One region of the Mesorhizobium sp. B2-4-18 genome, then DNA from elsewhere that is predicted to be linked to it. Evidence: predicted binding sites of a transcription regulator. Region 1 holds the regulator's gene; the other holds the start of a gene.
The links. Region 1 encodes LexA, which represses DNA repair genes until DNA is damaged. Its sites were predicted from a motif close to TGTTCNNNNTGTGTTCNG; they were not measured.
Positions count from the first base shown of each region.

Region 2: FJ527_RS18520 (sel1 repeat family protein) is a predicted target of LexA. The motif match lies at 2,515-2,532, and genes of this name have one in related genera.

Region 1 is NZ_VFUW01000017.1:35,408-39,606, reverse strand. Features, by position in the region: gene FJ527_RS28005 (ComEC/Rec2 family competence protein) at 1-2,274, shown strand, start outside; gene lexA (transcriptional repressor LexA) at 2,268-3,011, opposite strand; gene FJ527_RS27995 (GntR family transcriptional regulator) at 3,422-4,195, opposite strand.
Region 2 is NZ_VFUW01000007.1:172,146-176,344, forward strand. Features, by position in the region: gene FJ527_RS18510 (acetyl/propionyl/methylcrotonyl-CoA carboxylase subunit alpha) at 1-504, shown strand, start outside; gene FJ527_RS18515 (branched-chain amino acid ABC transporter substrate-binding protein) at 578-1,699, opposite strand; gene FJ527_RS18520 (sel1 repeat family protein) at 2,125-2,391, opposite strand; gene FJ527_RS18525 (DUF2147 domain-containing protein) at 2,831-3,172, shown strand; gene FJ527_RS29345 (hypothetical protein) at 3,381-3,536, shown strand; gene FJ527_RS18530 (hypothetical protein) at 3,577-3,771, shown strand; gene FJ527_RS18535 (AMP nucleosidase) at 3,889-4,199, shown strand, end outside.

The DNA of each region.
Region 1 (4,199 bases):
ATCGCGCGCGTGCGCCGGCAAGTCGGCCTGGTATCCTTGCCTCGCCTGCGCCATGGCGTGGCCCGGGCGACGGAGCTCGAACTCGACCGGGGCATCGCGTTCCTGCTGGTGCCGGTCTGTCTGGCCGTTGGGGCGATCGCCTATTTCTCGCTGGCATCCGAGCCCGACTTTGCAAAACCCGTCGCGGTCGTGGTGCTGATGGCGGTCTGTGCCTTCGTCTCGCGCTCCTGGTCGAAAACCCATCTGTGTTTCATGGCAGTGCTGTTGTGCGCGCTGGGCCTGCTCGCGGCGAAGGTCGAAACATGGCGAGCCGGAACCCGGATGCTGGGTTCGGAAATCTCCACCCAACTGACCGGCCGCGTGGTCTCGCTCGAAGAGATGGAGAGCGGCCGCATCCGGCTGACCATGGACGTGATTTCGACCGCCCGGCCGAAACTGCGCTATGCACCGGAAAGGGTCCGGCTTTCCGCACGCAAGATACCACCGGGAATGACCGCCGGCTCGCTCATCACAGGCTACGCCAAACTGTTGCCGCCGACCGGCCCGGTGCGGCCGGACAGCTACGACTTCTCTTTCGACAGCTATTTCGCCGGCATCGGCGGCAGCGGCTTCTTTCTCGGCAATCCGACGGTTGTTTCCGCCGACGACGGTGAGATGCCGCTATCGGCTCGCTTTTTTTCAGGCATCGAAAATGCCCGCGAAGCCATCGCCGACCACATCAGGGGCAGCGTCGGCGGCGCTGAAGGCGAGATCGCGGCGGCGCTGATCGTCGGCGTGCGCGCCGGCATACCCGATGAAATCAATGAAGCGATGCGGCGTACCGGCATCTATCACATCATCTCTATTTCGGGACTGCATATGGCGCTTGTGGCCGGCACCATCATGGGTCTGCTGCGTGGTGCCTTCGCGCTGTTTCCAGACTTTTCCGCGCGCCGGCCGGTGAAGAAATACGCGGCCGCCGCCGCACTGTTCTCGATCGCGGCCTATCTCATCATTTCCGGTGTCGTCGTTGCCGCCGAACGCAGCTTCATCATGCTGGCGGTGATGCTGATTGCCGTCTTCTTCGATCGCGCTGCCCTGACCATGCGCAATCTGGCGATCTCGGCGATCGCCGTCATCCTGGTCTCGCCTCACGAGGTCGTCGGCCCGAGCTTTCAGATGTCGTTCGCCGCGACCGCGGCCCTGGTTGGCGCTTATGCCGGCTGGGCCGATCACCATGCGGGAAAGACGCGGCCACCGCCGCCAAAGCGATCCCTGGCGGGGTTCCTGACGCGAAAATTCCTGCTGGCGACAGGAGGATTGGCCATGACGTCCATTATCGCCGGCAGCGCCACGGCACTGTTTGCCATCTGGCATTTCCAGCGGGTATCGCCGCTCAGCCTGTTCGCCAATCTGGCCGTGATGCCTATCGTGTCGGTCGTGATGTTCCTGGCCGTCGCCAGCGCGCTGTTGATGCCATTCGGATTGGATTGGCCGGCTCTCTACCTCATGGGCAAGGGCCTGACAGCAATGATCGCCGTGTCGGCGTGGATATCGGAGCGCTCTCCGGTCGATGGAGTCGGGCTGATTTCGCAGCAATCCGTGCTGCTGGTCACCGTCGCGCTGGCAATCGCGACGATGGCGACGACATGGCTGCGGCTCGCGGCGCTGCCATTCGCGCTTGCCGGCCTGTTGACTGTGTCGCACACACGCGCGCCCGATGTGCTGATCTCGGAAGATGCGCGGCTGGTCGCGCTGCCGATCGGCAATGGCGAACTGGCCGTCAACCGGGAACGTCCGAACGAATTCGCAACCGACAACTGGAAGCGCGCCCTGATCTCCGAAACAATCGTCAAACCGGAAATGTTCGACACGACAGACAGGCAATTCGATGTTGCCAGTCCCACCGACCTGCCGCCGGGATCGCCCTTCTACTGCCGCGAAGGCCTGTGCCTTGCCAGGCACCCTTCCGGCGCGATCATTGCCTATGTCGAGGACCGCAAGACCACCTGGAAAGCCTGCGCTTTCGCCGACCTGATCATCGTCAATGACGCAACCGCCTATGACGCCTGCCACAATCCACTGGTTCTCGTCGTCACCAAACGGCAGCTCGCCCGCAAGGGAAGCGCTGCCGTCTTCTTCAATCCCCAGTCGGCCACGACCCGGGCCGCGATCGCATTTGCCGTCGACGGACCATACCGGCCCTGGCACGAACAGCGAAAATTCTCACGCGAGGCGAGGGGGCTGCCGCCGTACAAAAAACCCGACAAGCCCGATAACAAGCCGGTTCAGTAGCGCCTGATCAACCCGACCAGCTTGCCTTGTACCTTGACCCTGTCCGGCCCGAAAATGCGCGTTTCGTAGGCTGGATTGGCGGCCTCGAGCGCGATCGAAGCGCCTTTGCGGCGGAACCGCTTCAGTGTCGCTTCCTCTTCGTCGACCAGTGCCACGATAATTTCGCCCGGGCTTGCCGTGTCGGCATTGCGGATAATGACCGTGTCTCCATCGAAGATACCAGCCTCGATCATCGAGTCGCCCTTGACCTCCAACGCATAGTGCTCGCCGCCCATGATCATGTCCGGCGGCACCGAGATCGAATGCGTCTGATGCTGGATGGCATCGATCGGCACACCGGCGGCGATACGGCCCATGACCGGGATGGACACGGCTGAAACCGCGTCGTCGTCGTTGCCGGCCGCGGGCAGGCGCGAAGGCGCAGCGGCCGGCCTGATCTGGCGTCCGAGACTGCCTTGGCCAAGGCTGCCTTGGATGACGCTTGGCGAGAACTTCTTTGCCGCATTGAGGCCCGGCGCGATCGAGTCCGGCAGCCGCAGCACTTCCAGCGCGCGCGCCCGATTGGGTAGCCGGCGAATGAAGCCGCGCTCCTCCAGGGCCGTGATCAGGCGATGGATCCCCGACTTGGAGGCAAGATCGAGTGCTTCCTTCATCTCGTCGAAGGAAGGCGGTATCCCGCTTTCCTTGAGCCGTTCGTGGATGAACATCAGCAGTTCATGTTGCTTGCGTGTCAGCATGGCGGCCCCCAAGACATTGAACGAAAGGTTGAACCAGAATCGAAAAAACAAACCCAGAACAAACACTATCTGTTCCAGTTGTGTTCTGCAACCGTTTAAAGTTTAATGAATTTGTTAAGGGGTCTGAAGTTTTTTGCCCGCGACGGCGGGCAGCAACCAGCCCTTTCCGCCATCGGCAGGCGCATTGAAATCGTTTTGGTTAATGGCCTGTGGCCCATCCGCCGACGAGGCTTTGGCATCAGTTAGTTGGAAGGTTTCTCCTCGGGGGGACGTATAATTCGCGGAGCCATTATTCGCGGAACGAAACGAAACCAAAATGCCAACGATTGGTAGCTTCGGGCGGCCATGGATCCGGGCGTTCGGCGCACTCCGGCCAGCGCGTTCGAATAGGGGTCGCGGAAGCGCTGAAGTTATCCCGAACCCGCCTTCAAGCTGCCGGCGCGAGCGGCGTATCTGGTGGCGCCGCTGTCTTCGCTGTGGACATAGACGTGCAGTGTGTAGCCGATATGCGCCGTCATCAGCGCCTTGGCCCGCTCGATGTCACGGTCGAGCGCCGCTTCCATGATCGCGGTATGGTGTTCGATCGCAATCGCTTCGCGCAGCGCTTCGATTGCCTCTTCATAGCCATCCTTGAGGCCGGCCGCGGCCCGCAGTGTCGGCGCCAGACCAAGAAAGCGATGATGCCGGCGCAGCTGATCCGAGATCGTCGAGCGGAACCGCAACAGCCAGTCGCATGTGGCGGCGCTCAGCAGCGCCGCATGGAAAGCCTCGTGGTTCTCGTCCCATCTGTCGACGGCCGCGTCCGAGGGATCGTCGACCGCCGTCTTGCAACGCGAGAGCCGGTAGTGGGCGGTGACCACGGCATCCTCCCACTCCCTGCCGCCTTTTTCCATCGATTCGAGGAACAGGGGTATCTCGACCACCATCCTGGCGCGTGCCAGATCCTCCAGCTCGGCCCGCGACACCGGAGCCACGGCAAAACCACGATTGCTGATCGCGGTGACCAGGCGTTCGGCCTCGAGCCGCGACAGGGCTTCGCGCAACGGTGTCCAGCCGACGCCATAGGTGCCGCGCAGCGCACTCAGTTTGAGCGGGGCGCCGGGCATGAGGCGCGTGGTCAGGATGTCGCGCCGCAACAGCTGATAGGCGGCTTCCGTTTTTGTGGAACTCGTTTCATTCAGCATGGTG
Region 2 (4,199 bases), on a different contig from region 1:
GCGCATTTCCACGGCGGGGCGCAGCGCATGCGGCTGACGTTCGGCGACGAAGCCATTCAGGCAAGGATTTCAGTGCGATCGGACGGGCGCTTCCAGGTGGCGCTCGATGCGCCTTATGACAGCACCAATTTGCATGATCTTCGCGCCGTTCCCCGCCTCGCCCGCTGGCCTGGCCACATCACGGTGTTCGAAGGCGCCGTCGGCTATACTTTCGCGGTGCCGGACCCCTTGGCCAGGAGCGATGAAGCGGCCGCCGCCACCGGCAGCCTGCGCGCACCGATGCCGGGCCTGGTCAAGCTTGTGCGCGTGGCGAAAGGCGACGGTGTGATCAAAGGACAAGCTCTGCTGATCCTCGAGGCGATGAAGATGGAGCACACCATCGCCGCCCCGCATGACGGGGTGATCGCCGAGGTCGCCGGGGAAGGCGCACAGGTCACCGACGGGACAGTGCTGGTGCGGTTCGCCGAGGACCAGAACGCATGCACCGCGGCCGCCGGCGGATAGAAGGAGCGACCGCAAACTGAAATGGCCGGGACGAACCCGGCCATTCCCTTGGATTACCCGAGTGCCAGGGCGATTACTGCGCGATCGGCGCGTACTTGCCGTCATGCCACTGGTTGATGTCGTAGCTGGCATTCTTGAGGTCGCCCTTCTCGTCGAAGGTGACGTCGCCGACAACGGTGCTGATCGCCGTGCCATTCTTCAGCGCCTCGGCAACCTTGGCCGGATCGTCGCTGCCGGCACGCTTGATGCCTTCGGCGAATGCCTGGACCACGGCATAGGAGAACAGCGTGAAGCCTTCCGGCACGAAGCCGCCGGCCTTGATCTTCTCGACGGCTGCCTTGGCTTCCGGCTTTGCCTGCGGATCCGATGGGAACACGAACATCGTGCCCTCGCCGGCCGGGCCGGCAACCTGCCAGAATTCCGGCGAAGCGATCGAGTCCGGCATGATCAGCTGGAACTTGAAATTCTGTTCCGCCGACTGACGCAGGATCAGGCCAGCTTCAGGATGATAACCGCCGAAATAGACGACATCGGCCTTGAGATCCTTCAGCTTGGTGACAAGCGCCGAATAGTCCTTCTCGCCGGGGTTGATGGCGTCATAATAGACCTCCTTGAGGCCACCGGCATTCATGGTCGCCTTGACGGCATCAGCCACGCCCTGGCCGTAAGCGCTCTTGTCGTGCAGGATGACGACGTTCTTGCCGGCGTATTTCTTGGCGATCCACGGGCCGATGAAGGCGCCCTGTGCGTCGTCACGCGTGTAGAGACGCATGATTGTCGACCAGCCGGCCTTGGCGGCCGCATCGGTCAGCACCGGGTTCGAGGAAGCCGGGCTCATCATCAGGGCGCCGGCTTCGGCATAGACCGCCGAGGCCGGAATGCTGGAACCCGAGCAGGCATGCCCGTCGATGAACTTGACGCTGTTGGCGACGATGCGATTGGCGACCGACACCGCCTGCTTGGGATCGCACTGGTCGTCTTCGATGTCGAGCTTGATCTGGGAGCCGTTGACGCCGCCAGCCGCGTTGATGGCGTCGGCGGCGGCCTGTGCGCCCTGCTTGAACTGATCGCCGATGGTGGCGAGCTGTCCGGTCATCGGGCCGACCACCGAAATGGTGATGTCCTCGGCGAACGCGACCGGCGCGCTCATCATCAGGCCGAAAATGGCCGCGCTCAAAACACTCATTTTTTTCATGACAATAGAACTCCTCCATTCACGCGCGGCCGCCCGGCCGCGCTTCTTCCAGAGAGGCGGGACAATTTCATCCTTCATCGGACCTGTCTAGGCGCATTGGCGCCACTCGATTAGGCCTGCGCGGCCTCATCCACGCAAAAAGCCACGCCAGCCTTGTTCCGGCCGGTCGTGGCTTTTTTTGCCGGTCAGGCTGTTTCCCCGGCGCCCCCGCGCTGAACCCAACCCACCTTCCCTGTCTTCATGTTGGCCATGATCCTTCCGAAAACCGGAGTCTTCGGGATCATGGTCCGTTGCGCGGCTTGGACCTGTCGGCGTGCCGCATTCTCGTTGTCGATGGCCGTGGCCTGGCTGTCTGCGCAGCCTTTTCCCTGTTGGCCCGACCGTCTTTCTGCGGTCTTGGCCGGAGCGTCCCCGTCTGGCGGAACTCAGTGCATGGTCATCCATTCGCGGGCTTCGCGCAGCGCCTTGGCGATCTCGACCTTCGACATGGCCGCCGAGAGTTCCGAGCGCAACTCGGCGGCGCGGGCCGATCCCTTGATGGCGGCGATGTTGAACCATTTGTGGGCGGCAACGACGTCGGTTTCGCAATCGCGGCCGGTCGCATACATCATGCCCAATTCGAAAAGAATGTCGGCCTGGGCAGTTGCCCCCATGGCGCCGAAGCCTGCTTCAAGCATTTCAAAACGTGCCATTTTTAGTCCCCTGTCTGGCTCCCGAGAGCTGCCTCCGTTCGTCTTGTCCGGGCCGCTCTTTCGATGCTTTCGAGAATGCCGCGCAGGCTTGAATCCGTCGTTAAATGGCGTGCTTAATTTGAGGAAAACAAAGCTAAAACAAGAGGTAAACGCGAAAATTCGTTAAGGATACGAAGTCAGCAATTCAGCCGGTTTTCGCCAAATTTGACGAAAATTTTCGAGCGCGCGGTCAACACTCTGCTAACCCTAGAAAACAAACACGAGGCGCCGGTCGTTTTCATTTCCGGGCCGACAGGGCGGATTCAGGCGCTTTCGAAATGCCAAAGCCTTCCGTTGCGGCACCGCTTTCGTTTTGACGGAAGCTGGATTAGCTTACGTTTGCGTAAGCGGCAGACCGGCGAGGCGGAGCATCCGGCCGGCTATCCAAAGGGAGGAAGACATGTCTCGAAAAGTGAGCCTGGCCCTGGCGGCCACTTTGATCCTGAGCGGCGCGGCGTGGGCCGATCCGATCGAGGGCAACTGGAAAACGCAAGCCGGCGACACCGCTGCCATTTCAGGCAGCAGCTCGTTCTCCATCACGCTCAAATCAGGCAAATATGCCGGCAAGACCATCGGCTCGCTCAAGGCGGCCGGCGACAACAAATACACCGGCAACATCACCGATCCGGCAAATGACAAGACCTATTCGGGCAAGGCAACCTTGTCGGGCGCCTCGCTCAAGATGAGCGGTTGCGTGCTCGGCGGACTGATCTGCAAGAGCCAGACCTGGCATAAACTCTAAGCGACCATTTCCGTGTGATCTCTAAACAGGGCCTGGCGGGCCCCGTTTCCGCTTTGGCGATGAGCAGGCAGCGCTCGGTCGGCATTCTGGTTGCCGCAACCCAGTCAACATCCCTTCAATCAATTTGAACGGCAGATGAACGCCGGCATCAGAGCCGGTTCAGAGGCGTCAGGGCATTCTCATGCGTGTTGAAGGAGACACGGACCCAATGCTTGCTCGCCGCTTCACCATCGTCTGCCTGCTGATGAGCCTGTTTGGAATGTTCTTCGCCATCCTTGTCGCCGAAGCGGGCCGTTCCCCGCGCTCCTGGGACGGCGCCACCAGAATGTGCCATCTCGCCTGCCCGACCGATTTTCGTCACTGAAGCAGAGAACCCGGACCTCGAAAAGAAAAGCACAGAGATCATGAATCGCATCGCCGCCAACCTCTCCAAGACCCTCCGGCTCCTGCCGCGGGCGGCGCTCATCCTGATACTTCTGGCCGCTCCGGTCCTGGCGGTGCCGATGATGCGCGCCGATAGCGGCTCGACGATCGAGGCGCCGGCGCTCAGAAAGTCAGGCGTCGGGTTCGTACTGCTGGTCAGCCTGCAGCGGGGTTGAAGAAAAAAGGGCGCTTTGAGCGCCTTCGGCGGCGAGCCCCCTCCCAACCGCCCGTCCAAGTCTCTATATTGAGCCATGGAAAAGCGAATCTATCCCCAAGCCATCGAATCTGTCGTCATGCCCGAGCCCTTTGGCCGGCAAAGCTTCGATAACGCCGAAAAGGCCGTTGCCGCGCTGCAGGTGCTCTACGACCGCAATACCAAGTTTCTGCGCGATTCCTTCGCGGCCCTAGCCGCCGGCGGCGACAGCAGCAAGCGCTACCGGGCCTTCTACCCCGAGATCGGCGTCACCACGAGTTCGTTCACCCAGGTTGATTCGCGCCAGGCCTATGGCCACATGCCAACACCAGGTCATTTCGCCACCACGGTTACCCAGCCGGACCTGTTCGAGACCTACCTCATCGAGCAGCTTCGGCTGATCATGCGCAA